DNA from 4 places in the uncultured Chitinibacter sp. genome. Region 3 is predicted to be linked to each of the others. Evidence: predicted binding sites of a transcription regulator. Region 3 holds the regulator's gene; each other region holds the start of a gene.

Evidence for each region. The regulator FNR, encoded in region 3, switches genes on or off when oxygen is low (the NO sensors DNR and NnrR bind a similar motif). The targets are predictions, from matches to a motif close to TTGATNNNNATCAA.
Region 1: the regulator FNR is predicted to act here: its motif matches at 1,219-1,232, upstream of QV747_RS04110 (phosphoketolase family protein).
Region 2: the regulator FNR is predicted to act here: its motif matches at 1,735-1,748, upstream of QV747_RS01005 (bacteriohemerythrin).
Region 4: the regulator FNR is predicted to act here: its motif matches at 1,073-1,086, upstream of QV747_RS12905 (FeoA family protein).

The regions. Positions count from the first base shown of each region.
Region 1 is NZ_CAMFLP010000002.1:63,906-67,055, reverse strand. It holds gene QV747_RS04115 (sodium:proton antiporter) at 1-921, shown strand, start outside; gene QV747_RS04110 (phosphoketolase family protein) at 1,458-3,150, shown strand, end outside.
Region 2 is NZ_CAMFLP010000001.1:214,862-218,011, reverse strand. It holds gene QV747_RS01015 (CDP-6-deoxy-delta-3,4-glucoseen reductase) at 1-112, opposite strand, end outside; gene QV747_RS01010 (NAD-dependent epimerase/dehydratase family protein) at 175-1,095, shown strand; gene QV747_RS01005 (bacteriohemerythrin) at 1,229-1,678, opposite strand; gene QV747_RS01000 (HD-GYP domain-containing protein) at 1,781-3,145, opposite strand.
Region 3 is NZ_CAMFLP010000001.1:501,172-504,321, forward strand. It holds gene QV747_RS02325 (hypothetical protein) at 44-727, opposite strand; gene fnr (fumarate/nitrate reduction transcriptional regulator Fnr) at 746-1,492, opposite strand; gene hemN (oxygen-independent coproporphyrinogen III oxidase) at 1,644-3,059, shown strand; gene QV747_RS02340 (sulfite exporter TauE/SafE family protein) at 3,076-3,150, shown strand, end outside.
Region 4 is NZ_CAMFLP010000011.1:101,122-104,271, reverse strand. It holds gene QV747_RS12910 (ankyrin repeat domain-containing protein) at 1-873, shown strand, start outside; gene QV747_RS12905 (FeoA family protein) at 1,146-1,385, shown strand; gene feoB (Fe(2+) transporter permease subunit FeoB) at 1,382-3,150, shown strand, end outside.

The DNA of each region.
Region 1 (3,150 bases), on a different contig from region 3:
GTGCATGTGGTGGTGTTCTTTATCTTTTTGGTGGCCAATGTGGGCGGTGGCCTCACGCCGCTGGGCGATCCGCCACTGTTTCTGGGTTTTCTGAAAGGAGTGGATTTCATGTGGACGGTCGAGCATATGGCCGCGCCTGTGGCGTTCACTTCCGCCTTGCTGCTGGGCCTGTTTTACCTGCTGGATCGGCATTACTTCACCAAAGAAGGCGTACTGCCGGTGGATAAAACCCCAGATAGCGCGCTGAAAATCTATGGCAAGCGTAATTTCTGGCTGCTGGGCGCGATTGTGGGGTTGGTCTTGCTCTCAGGGATGTGGCGGCCAGGGCTGGGATGGTCGGTGTTTGGGGTGGAGTTGGCGCTGCAAGATCTGGTGCGTGATCTGGGCTTGCTGGCCGTGGCCTTGCTGTCGCTGAAAATCACACCGGCGCAAGTGCGGGCGGGCAATGACTTTAATTGGGGCCCAATGCAGGAAGTGGGCAAGCTGTTTGCCGGTATTTTTGTCGCCATGGCCCCGGCACTGGCGATTTTGAAGGCCGGCTCGGCCGGCGCCATGGCAGGTTTGGTGCAGCTGGTGAGCAACCCCGACGGTACGCCGCATGATGCGATGTATTTCTGGCTCACCGGGCTGTTGTCGGCATTTTTGGATAATGCCCCAACATATCTGGTGTTCTTCAATCTGGCGCACGGTGATGCCGCGCATATGATGGGCCCACTGGCCAGTACGCTAATGGCCATCTCCGCCGGTGCGGTGTTTATGGGTGCGATGAGTTATATCGGCAATGCGCCCAATTTCATGGTGAAAGCGGTGGCCGAAGATCGGGGCGTAAAAATGCCAAGCTTCTTTGGGTATATGGCTTGGTCGGTGAGCTGCCTGCTGCCGGTGTATATCTTGATGACACTGGTGTTCTTCCATTACTAAGTACCACATGCCACGCTAGCCGTGGCATGTGGTAAACCCATGCCCGCCATTGGCGGGCTCAGGCTGCTGACAAAGTGGCAGGGCCACATTCTTCAAGTCTCGGTAGAGCCGAGTCTAGGCAATATGGCTTTGAAACTGCAGCCTTGATGTTCTATTCCCACCCCTCCCGCCCCCTCCTTGAGGGGGGCCTCGCTTCGCGAGTGGGGTTTATCAGCAATCTAGCCCGCCATTGGCGGGCTTTTTTGTGTTTGGGCGGCAGGCGAGTCGGCTTACTTTTGTTGTGTGTCAGTATTGCGATTGATTTGTGTTAATAATCCGTTGAGTTTGCTTGTTATGGTCTTGTAATATGCTGATGGCACGCTCAGTAGGCGCTGCCCTGCGCGCTAGCGATAGCGTGCAGAACACGTGGTGCAGATGGAGGGAAAATCGGATTTTGTTGTTTGCGCGCGGCGAATAAGCCGCCCAGACGGTAACAAAATTACACGCAGAGCCCGGTTTTTTGCGTTGTATCAACGATTCGCAGCCCGCTAGGGTAGTTGCCAACGCAGTTTTTGATTTGTATCAGTAGCCGGCAGAACGGGCTACGTATACTGGCTCCATCGGGTAAGGAGATACAAAAGCTCCTCACTTCAGACACTCAACACAACCTAGAAAAGAGGTGTATCGTGGCTCAACAACCGTTATCTGCAGAATTGCTCGACAAAATGCATCGTTACTGGCAGGCAACCAACTACCTTTCAGTTGGTCAGATCTACCTGCTGGATAACCCATTGCTGAAAGAAAAGCTCGTACGTGAACACATCAAACCACGTCTGTTGGGTCACTGGGGTACTACACCAGGTCTGAACTTCATCTACGTGCACGCTAACCGTCTGATTAACGACCGCGACATCAACGCGATCTACATCACTGGCCCTGGCCATGGTGGCCCTGGTTTCGTAGCCAACACTTGGGTTGAAGGTTCTTACGAAGAGTTCTTCCCGAACATCGACCGCACCGAAGCCGGTATGCAGCGTCTGTTCAAACAGTTCTCTTTCCCACGTGGCATCCCATCACACGTAGCCCCAGAAACCCCAGGCTCAATGCACGAGGGTGGCGAGCTGGGTTACTCAGTATCTCACGCTTACGGCGCTGCGCTGGATAATCCAGATCAAGTTGTGTTCGCAGTGGTGGGCGATGGTGAAGCTGAAACTGGCCCATTGGCGGCTTCTTGGCACTCTACTAAATACATCCACCCGATCAATGACGGTTTCGTGCTGCCAATCTTGCACCTGAATGGTTACAAGATCGCCAACCCGACGCTGCTGGCGCGGATGGATAAAGAAGAAGTTACGGCCCTGTTTACCGGTTACGGTTACGAGCCGATCTTCGTTGAACTGAAAACTGAAACTTTCAACGAAAAACCAGAAAGCTTTAACGACATCCACCAAGAAATGGCTGCTGCCATGGACTTGTGTATGGACAAATTTGCCGCGATTCGCGCTAAAGCTAAAGAAGAACTGGCTGCCGGCAAAATGATCACTCGCCCACGTTGGCCAATGATCATCATGCGCACGCCAAAAGGCTGGACTGGCCCGAAAGAAATCAAAGGCAAGAAAGTCGAAGATTACTGGCGCAGCCACCAGGTGCCATTCTCTGATATCGATGGCGAAAACGTTCAAAACCTGGAAACTTGGCTGAAATCTTACCAAATCAATACCCTCTTCAATGAAGACGGTACTGTGAAAGAAGAGCTGGTAGCGATTGCACCAAAAGGTCAAAAACGGATCGGTAGCAACCCAGTTGTGCATGGCCAAGTGTCGAAAGACCTGAAAATGCCAGACTTCCGTAACTACGAAGTGAAGTTTGACAAACCAGGTACTGTGAATGCGGAAATGACCCGTGTAATGGGTAACTTCCTGGCTGACGTGATGAAAGAAAACGAAGCCGAGAAAAACTTCCGTATCTTCGGCCCAGATGAAACTGCATCGAATCGCTGGAACGCCACCATTGAGTACTCAGGTAAAAACTGGCTGGCTAACCACTTCGAAGTGGACGGTGTGAACAACAACGACAATCTGAAACAAGATGGTCGTGTGATGGAAATTCTGTCTGAGCACACTTGCCAAGGCTGGCTCGAAGCATACAACCTGACCGGTCGTCACGGCTTCTTCAGCTGCTACGAAGCGTTCATCCACGTGATCGATTCGATGTTTAACCAGCACGCGAAATGGCTGAAAACCACTCGCC
Region 2 (3,150 bases), 290 kb from region 3:
TGCAGCCATACGGCATGTTGAACCCCTCACGCATCGCGGCGTCGAGCAGGGTCTCGCCGTCAAACACACTCAGTTGCTGGCCTGATGGTTCGATGATAAGTTGTTTACTCATTATTTCTGGATGTCCGACAAGTGCGAAAAAAACGCTTGTTAATCATTGGTTGTGGCGATGTTGTGCAGCGGGCTCTCCCATGGCTGCAACGTCGTTTCAAGGTGTATGCCACGGCACGCAGCGCAGATAAAGCGCTAGCACTCAATACCCTAGGCGTGTATCCAATTCGCACGGATCTGGATCACCCGCGTACCTTGCGCCGCCTGGCTGGGCTGGCCGATTACTGGCTACATAGTGCTCCGCCGGCCGAAGCGGCTGGTGAACCACGCACCCAGCACTTGCTCGCGGCCTTACTACGCCCGCGGCAAGGCCGCCAGGCACCACGCACGCCGCATCGCCAAAGGGCGATTTTAGCACAGCCCCCCCGCCGCGCCGTTTACATCAGCACCAGCGGTGTGTATGGCGATCATCAGGGTCGCTGGCTCACCGAGAGTAGCCGGCAATTAGCGCGCACCGTACGCGCCCGCCGCCGGCAATGGGCCGAGCAAAGCTGGCGCGCTGCCGCTCGCCGACAAGGCCGCGCAGGCCGCCCATTGCACGTGAGCCTGCTACGCGCGCCGGGCATTTACGCCCTCGATCGTTTACCCACCGCGCGGCTGGCCCGTGGCGAACCAGGCATCGTGGCCAGCGAGGACAGCCTCAGTAATCATATTCATGCCGCCGATCTGGCACAGGCCATGGTGCTGGCGCTGTTTCGCGGCCGACCGCTGCGCAGCTATAACATCGTCGATGATGCGCCCCATACGATGGGGGAATGGTTTGATCAGGTGGCCGACTTTACCGGCCTGCCGCGCGTCGCGCGCATCAGCCGCGCCGAGGCGCAAACCCAGCTCTCGCCCACCATGCTGTCGTACTTAAATGAATCACGGCAGCTCAGCAATCAGCGCGCCAAGCGTGAACTACGCTGGCGGCTGCGTTACCCCAGCACTGCTGATTTTTTTGCCGCCCACGCTGGGGAGTATGTGGCTACACGCAAATACTGATCTAGCCTGCAGCCAGATACATGAGCATGTATCTGGCGCACCTCTTCCAATTTAAACCGTGCCCGCAACACGCCTCCACCAGAGTCGCTGCACGCAAGGCTAACACGGCATTCCGGCTAGCCGACGCTCGGGCTTACGACCACAGCCGGCCAAACCAGCTTTTCTTTTCCCAGGTTTTCTGTACGCCGCGCGACAAGAAGTGCGATACATAGCGCTGATCGCCTTCCATGATGTGATGGGTGAGCCAGTTGCGCAGAAAATGCAGCAATTCAAAGGTAATGGCCTCACCTTCCCGCATCCGCTGCTGCAAGGTATTCACCTGGCTGATCAAATCTTCGTGATGACCTTTATGGGTTTCATACTCGGGGTAGCCCAAAATCCGCATCAGGCTCTCTTCCACCGCAAAGTGAATGCGGGTGTAATCCACCAGCCGCCCTAATATTTCTACCGAAGCTTCGCGGCCATGATGCTGGCGGATGGCGTCGTGCAACTCGTTCAGCAAATCCACCAGTACTTTATGTTGTTCGTCGATTTCTTGAATGCCGACCGACAGGGCATCGTTCCATTCGATCAGTTTGCTCATTGTTGTAATCTCCAGTCGCTCAAGCCTGCATACTGCCCAGCCCGACAAAACGGCCTTTGACCTACATCAAACTGTCACGAAGGATAGTGCGCGTTGTGGCGCTCAGGTTGCAGTGGCGGCGCCCTCCCCGGCCAGCTCGCGCTCCACCACTTGCTGCAAGGCGGCAAAGCACAGCGGATCGAGCGCATCGCCCACCATTTGTTGCATCAGGTGCAGGGTATGTTCGGGCGTATTGGCCGGATGGTAGGGGCGCTCGGCGCTGATGGCATCGAAAATATCAGCGGTGGTGATAATGCGGGTTTCCAGCGCGATCTCGTCCGCCGCGAGCCCACGCGGATAACCACACCCATCGAGCCGTTCATGGTGGGCGCCGGCCACCCGCGCCAGATCACGAAAATGCACGATTTTGCTCAAAATCTCTTCCGTCAGTCGCGCATGCTGTTGCACCGCAAGGAATTCGTCGGCGGTGAGCCGGCCCGGTTTTTCCAAAATCGCGCTACTCACGCCCAGCTTGCCCACATCGTGTAGCAATGCTGCGCGGCGAATCCATTGCCGCTGCTGTGCATCCAGCCCTAATTCAATCGCGATCATTTCGGCGTAAAAGCCCACCCGCTCGCTGTGGCCAGCAGTAAAGGGGCTCTTGGCATCCACCACTTGGCCAAAGGCCGAGGCAATGGCATCCATATAATCATCATCCAGCGGCAGGCTAAACTGCGCAGGCTCGAGCTGCAGCACGGCTTCGGCAATCATCGGCTCGGCTAGCATGCGCCAGAACGACGGGTCGGCCGCTACCTCGCGAAAAGCCGCCACCACATTGGGGTCAAACCAGCTGCCCGCACGCGCCTCAACTTCAGCCAAAGCGGCGGCGGGCCCATGCGAGAAATGAAAGACATCCACCACTTGCGCTAGGAGCGCAATCCGCGCATACAAGGGAATGGCCGTACCGGCTAGTTGCTCCGGCCGGCCGCTGCCATCCCAATGCTCATCCAGCGAATGAATGCCTAGCGCCACCGGTTCGGGAAAGCGTAGCTGCCGGGCTATGCGCGCACCACGGTCGCAGCGAGTTTGAATCAGCTCATTGGCAATCGTATCGCCATTACGCATGATATTGAGAATGGCATTCAGTCGGCGCGTCCAGCTTTCATGCTGACCGGTATGACTAAATACAAAACCCAGCACCTGCACCAGATTACCGCCCACCAGCTTAAAGTCGCGCTTGAACGATTGATCATCGGTGAGATACAGCTCGCAAATGCGCGCTGCATTGCTGCTACAGCCCAGATCTTTGAGTAGCAGGGTGTAATAGAGCTCCCACTGCGCTTGCTCGGCAATCCCTAATTGCCGGCCGATGTGCATGCCAATCCAGCAGCAGCGCACGCAATGCCCTTGCGGCTGCCCTTCGGTCATGTCTAGCGCGTAGGAAAAAGCGCCAAGAATTTCGGCTAATTGCACAGAAGAGTATGGCATGGCGG
Region 3 (3,150 bases):
TTATTTGTTTGCGCCTGTAAGAGCTTGAGCGAGGCTGCTCGCCTTATTGCTGGCTGAGTAGTTGCGCCAGCTGGTGAGTGGGGCTGTATTCGTTGCTAATTAATGGCGCAAAGGCCTGCTCAAGCTGTGGGTGATGTGCATGAAATGCTGCAGGTGGAAAATCCTGCAGAAAGCGATGGGCGAGGCCACGCAGGGTGGATAGTTGCAGCTGTTGTTGCAAGAGCTGATGGCTCAGTGCCGTTAGCAGTGGCCCTTGCTGCTGAAACGGGTTGGGTTGTTGCAATGTGCTGAGGATGGCTTGCCAGTCTTGCTGTTCGGCGCTTTGCGAGGGCGGCAATAGCGTCTGCCAGATCTGCTGAATAAACCCGCCGCAGCCGCGCGGGCCGAGGTGCAGCCAGCCATTGGCCACGGGGGCGAGCAGATCCAGTATTTCGGCAGATTGCTCAAGCGCGGCATGCTCGCCGCTGGCCGCCAGCATAAAGCCGTGCAGGCCGGCCAGAGGGCTGGGCACGATGATGACTTCGCACAGCGGATGCTCAGGATAGTGTTGCTGCAGATAGGGGGAGCCAGGATGAAACAGCAAAATTGCTTCATCCGTGGCGATGCTGGGTAGCTGTTGGCTGAGCGGGTGCAGGCAGAAGGCTGTTTGGCGCGGAGTTTGCCAGTGCAATCGGCTGGCTATTAGGGGTATAAGACTAGAGGGGGCAATCAAATGGGCTTGGCGCATGATACCCCCGGTGGTGCTTTATTCGTCGTGACAGGTGTTCAAAAGTTTTTTCAGGCTGTCGATGTTTTCCAACTCGATTAAGCGGTTTTGCACTTTAATCAAGCCTTGGTCCTGGAATTTGGAGAGTGTACGACTCACGGTTTCCAGTTTCAGGCCCAGATAGCTACCGATTTCTTCCCGCGTCATACGCAGATGGAAGCTGCTGGATGAATAGCCGCGCACGGCGAAACGCTGTGACAGGTTCAGCAGGAATGCCGCGAGGCGCTCTTCGGCCTTCATATTGCCCAGCAATAGCATCACGCCGTGATCGCGCACGATTTCGCGGCTCATTACCTTGTGTAGATGGCGTTGCAGTAGTGGCACATCGCGCGAGAGGTCTTCGATGTCGCTAAAAGGCAGCTCGCACACTTCGCTGTCTTCCAGGGCGATGGCATCGCAAGTGTGTACATCGGTGCTGATGGCATCCATGCCCAGCAATTCGCCCGACATGTGAAAGCCGGTGACTTGCTCGCGGCCATCTTCAGAAATCACGCTGGCTTTAAAGAAGCCCAGACGCACCGCATACAGCGAGCGGAATGGTTCACCAGCACGATACAGCGCCTCGCCACGTTTAATCGGGCGGGCCTGGGTGATCAGTTTATCTAACTCTGACATTTCATCCTGGGAGAGGCCGATGGGCAGACACAGCTCACGCAAACTGCAGTTAACACATGAATTGCGCAGATGGCGTGGGGTCATGTCGCGTACTTGGATGGGGGAAATCATCAACTTCTCACCAGAAAACAAAAACAGGGAAACATTGTACCGCTAGCGCGTGCTAATTACCGCATGCGCCGTCACGATGAATTGATTTTAATCAAACCAGAGGATTAGGCTAGCTCTTATTCTGCAGGGGTAGAATCGGAGTAGAGTCACGATGACATTTGTAACAAGCCAGCATCCGCACCCGAGCGGCCAAATCGAATTTGATCGCGAGCTGATCGTGCGTTACGACGGCAAAGGGCCGCGCTATACGTCTTATCCGACCGCGGATCGCTTTACGCAAGCCATGACCAGTCCTCAGCTGGAGCAGATATTACAACAACGCTTACCCGGCGCGCTAGCCAATCCGCTATCGTTGTATTTTCACATCCCTTTCTGCAATACCGTATGTTATTACTGCGGCTGTAACAAGATTATTACGAAAGACACCAGCAAAGCGGATGTGTATCTGGATTATCTCGGGCGCGAACTAGCCCAGTATGCCCAGGCCTTGCCACAGCGCTCACGGGTCAGTCAGCTGCATTTAGGCGGCGGCACGCCCACCTTTTTAAATGAAGCGCAGCTTGAGCGCTTGCTGGGGATGGTGCGTAGCCATTTTGAGCTCTTGCCGACTGGCGAATACTCCATCGAGATTGATCCGCGCAAAGTGGGCGAGTCGATGATCCGCACCTTGGCGCAGCTGGGTTTTAACCGGATGAGTGTGGGTATTCAAGATTTCAACCCCGCGGTGCAAGAGGCCGTGAATCGGGTGCAATCGCAAGAAGAAACCCGCACTGTGATTGAAGCCGCCCGCATGCATGGCTTTAAGTCGGTGAGTGTCGATCTGATTTATGGCCTGCCCAAGCAAACCGTGGCCAGCGTCGCTGAGACCATTGCGCAAGTGCTGACATTGCGTCCGGATCGCATCGCCCTCTACAACTACGCTCATTTGCCCGAGCGCTTTATGCCGCAACGGCGGATTAATGAGGCCGAATTGCCCTCCGCCAGCGATAAGCTGGATATGCTGCAAAACGCCATTCGCGATCTCTTGGCGGCGGGTTACGTGCTGATTGGCATGGATCACTTCGCTTTGCCGAATGATGATCTGGCCGTGGCGCAGCGCCGTGGGCGGCTACAGCGCAATTTTCAGGGGTACTCTACCCATGCCGACTGTGATTTGCTGGCCTTTGGCGTGTCGTCGATTGGCAAGGTGGGCGGGCAGTACTACCAGAATGTAAAAACGCTGGAAGAGTACTATCAGGCGGTCGATGTGCAGCAGTTGCCGGTGCAGCGCGGCCTGACGATGAATCGCGATGATGTGATTCGCCGGGCGGTGATTCAGGCGCTAATGTGCCAATTCGAGCTATATTTTCAGGCGATTGAAGTCAGCTATATGATCGTTTTTGCCGACTATTTTGCTGACGAGCTGCAATTGCTCGCGCCGCTCGTCGAAGATGGTTTGCTGCAGATCGAGGCTGATGGTCTGTTTGTAACTGGCAAAGGCCGGTTGCTGATCCGTTCGATTGCCATGGTGTTTGATCGATATTTGCGGACAACGGTGACGCAAGCGCGGTATTCTCGCCTGATTTAACGGTGGGCGGGATAGCGTGCTGGAAGTAGATCTGCTGGCCCTGTTTTTGGCTGGTTTGCTCGGTGGCGGGCATTGTGTGGGCATGTGCGGT
Region 4 (3,150 bases), on a different contig from region 3:
CAAGAGCAGCCCACCTTGGTGGCACGGATTGTGCAGCGCTGGGGTAAGGAAACGCTGGGCGATGAGCTGCTGGCTTTTCTTACTGCCGATCAACAGACGGCCACGCCCTTGTCCGCCGCGGCTGCGCAGGAGCTGATGCGCATTTCGATTGTGTATGCCGATTTATGCGCCAAACAGCAGGCTTTATGGGCCAGCGAGCGTGAGCAAGCCAATACGCAAACCTACGCTGATGGGTATTTGCGTCAACGCCAGCATATGAAAGCAGTCGCGGCGTATACACCTACGATCTATCACGATGGCCCAGCCACTGTCATGCCACAAGAGCAGGATTTAGTGCGCTGGAGCCCGCTGATGCAGGCCAGCTTTATGGGCCGGCTGACCGAAGTGGAGCGTTTACTCGATATCCAGCAAGGCCTCGGGTTGGGTGAAACCGATGCCGATGGCTATCAGGCCTTGCATCTGGCAGCCATGCAGGGCCACGCCGAAGTGGCGCGAGCTTTGCTTGCGGCCGGGGCCGAGGTGGATCCGCCGAGCCGGCGCTTATCACGCCCGCTCTTGCTGGCCGCTGCCGCCGGGTATTTGTCGGTGGTGGAGGTCTTGCTTGATTTTGGCGCTGAAGTGGCGCTGTGCAAGCATGATGGGCGTACGGCCTTGCATCAGGCTGCGGCCAATGGCCATGAAGCTGTCGTGCTGCGTTTATTGCAAGCTGGGGCTGATGTGCTGCAGGAAGATCAGCGCGGGCAGAATGCCTTGATGTTGGTGCCGCAAAACAAACCCCGCTTGTATGAATTACTGCAGCAGGCTCGCCCGGGCCAGCCGCAAGCCCGGCCGCCAGTGCTGGTGTTTCAGCCATGGATCGATTGGGGCCATTAAGCCCGTGCGCTGTGCGGTGAGCTGACTAGCGCTGAGCGCCGTGCCAGGCCGTGCGGCGGGGCTGAGCGACCTAGACTCGGCCCCTTGAGCTACGCCCCCTTGTTGCGGCTGGGGCTATGGCGCAGCAATTCTGTGCTTTTCGCTCGCGTTGCGCGCGGGACGCATTGCGTTAAAGATTGTTAACCATTCTCATTTCTTCTTGATGTGCGGCAAATTCTCATTACCATTCATACCCTATAGTGAATGCTGCCCTGTATCAGAAAGGATCTGCCATGCAATTGGCTCAGCTTAGCGCCGGTCAAGCCGGCACCATCGCCGGTTTTGCCCCCGGCAATCGCAGTTACCGGCAACGCTTATTGGCCATGGGGGTCACGCCGGGCGCCGCGTTTAAGGTGGTGCGGGTGGCGCCTTTGGGCGATCCTTACGAAATCATCATCCGCGGCTATACGCTCACTCTGCGTAAGCATGAAGCCGCCATGCTCACCGTGGCCTTGCTGGAGGTTGCGGCATGAGCACCCCATTTACCATTGCGCTCTTGGGCAACCCGAACTGCGGGAAAACCACGCTGTTTAATGCCCTGACCGGCAGCCGGCAGCAAGTCGGCAATTGGCCCGGTGTGACTGTCGAGCGCAAAAGCGGCCAGCTGCGCCAAGGCCCGCAGCAGGTAGAAGTCGTCGATCTACCCGGCGTGTATTCGCTGAATGCGGCGCCGGATAGCTCGGCCGACGAGCAAGTGACCCGCGATTACATTTTGTCTGGTGCGGCGCGATTTATTGTCAATATTGTCGATGCCAGCAATCTGGAGCGTAATCTTTACCTCACCACGCAATTGCTCGAGCTGGGCGTACCCACCCTGCTGGTGCTGAATATGATGGATGTGGCCGAAGCGCAGGGCATCGAGATTGATGCGTTGGCGCTGGCCGAGCGGATTGGCTGCCCGGTGCTGGCAATCTCGGCGAGCCGTAAACGCGGCATCGAGCAGCTCAAACAAGCCATCTTTGCCCAGCAAGCCAGCGCGCCGGGTATGCAGCTGGATTTGCCGGCCGAAATCAGCGCAGCGGTCACCGCCCTAACGCAGGAAGTGGCGCCGATCCACACCGCGCAAAATCTCAGCCCCGCTTGGCTCGCGCTGAAATTGCTCGAGGGCGATCATCTGGCCGAAACGCTTTGCCCCTCGCTACGTAAAAGCGTGCAGCAATGGCAGCAGCAGATTGTGACGGCGCTGAATTTAGACGCCGATATTCTGATTGCCGATGCGCGCTATCGTTTTGCCAATCAGCTGTGCGCCCAGGTGCGCACCGATAAGGGCCGCGTGTCACGGCATGTGACCGAGCAAATTGATCGCTGGGTGCTCAATCGCTGGCTGGGCTTGCCGATTTTTCTGGGCATTATGTATTTGATGTTTTTGGCCACCATTCATCTCGGTTCGGCCTTTATTGATTTCTTCGATCAAAGCTTTGGCGCTATTTTTGTTGATGAGCTGGGTAACTGGCTCACCCACTGGCAAGCGCCGCAATGGCTGGTGGTGATGCTGGCCAAGGGTTTGGGCGCCGGCGTGCAAACGGTGGCGACCTTTATTCCGGTGGTGGGCTGCCTGTATTTGATTTTGTCGGCACTCGAAGATTCGGGCTATATGTCGCGCGCGGCCTTTGTGATGGATAGAGCCATGCGCTCGCTCGGTTTGCCGGGTAAATCATTTGTGCCGCTGATGATCGGCTTTGGCTGCAATGTGCCGGCGATTATGGCCACCCGTACACTGGAAACCCGCCGTGATCGCATTCTGACCGCGATGATGGCGCCGTTTATGTCTTGCGGTGCGCGCCTGCCGGTGTATGCGCTCTTTGCTGCGGCGTTTTTCCCGCGCAATGGGCAAAGCGTGGTGTTTGCCCTTTATCTCACAGGGCTGGTGGCTGCGGTGCTGACGGCGTTTTTGCTGCGTAAAAGCCTGCTGCCAGGCGATGGCGCGCCCTTGGTGATGGAATTGCCGCTCTATCATCGGCCAACCTTGGCCACGGTATGTCGCCGCGCTTGGGATCGGCTGCGCGATTTCGTGCTCAATGCCGGCAAAATGATTGTGCCGATGGTGATGGTGCTGTCACTGCTGAATTCGGTAAATACCGAGGGCACCTTCGGGCATGAAAATACCGAAGAATCCGTGCTGGCGCGGATTGGCCAGCAGCTGGTGCCCGCGTTTGCGCCGCTGGGGATTGCCGAAGACAATTGGCAGGCGGCCGTCGGCGTATTTACCGGCGTGCTGGCTAAAGAAGCCGTGGTGGG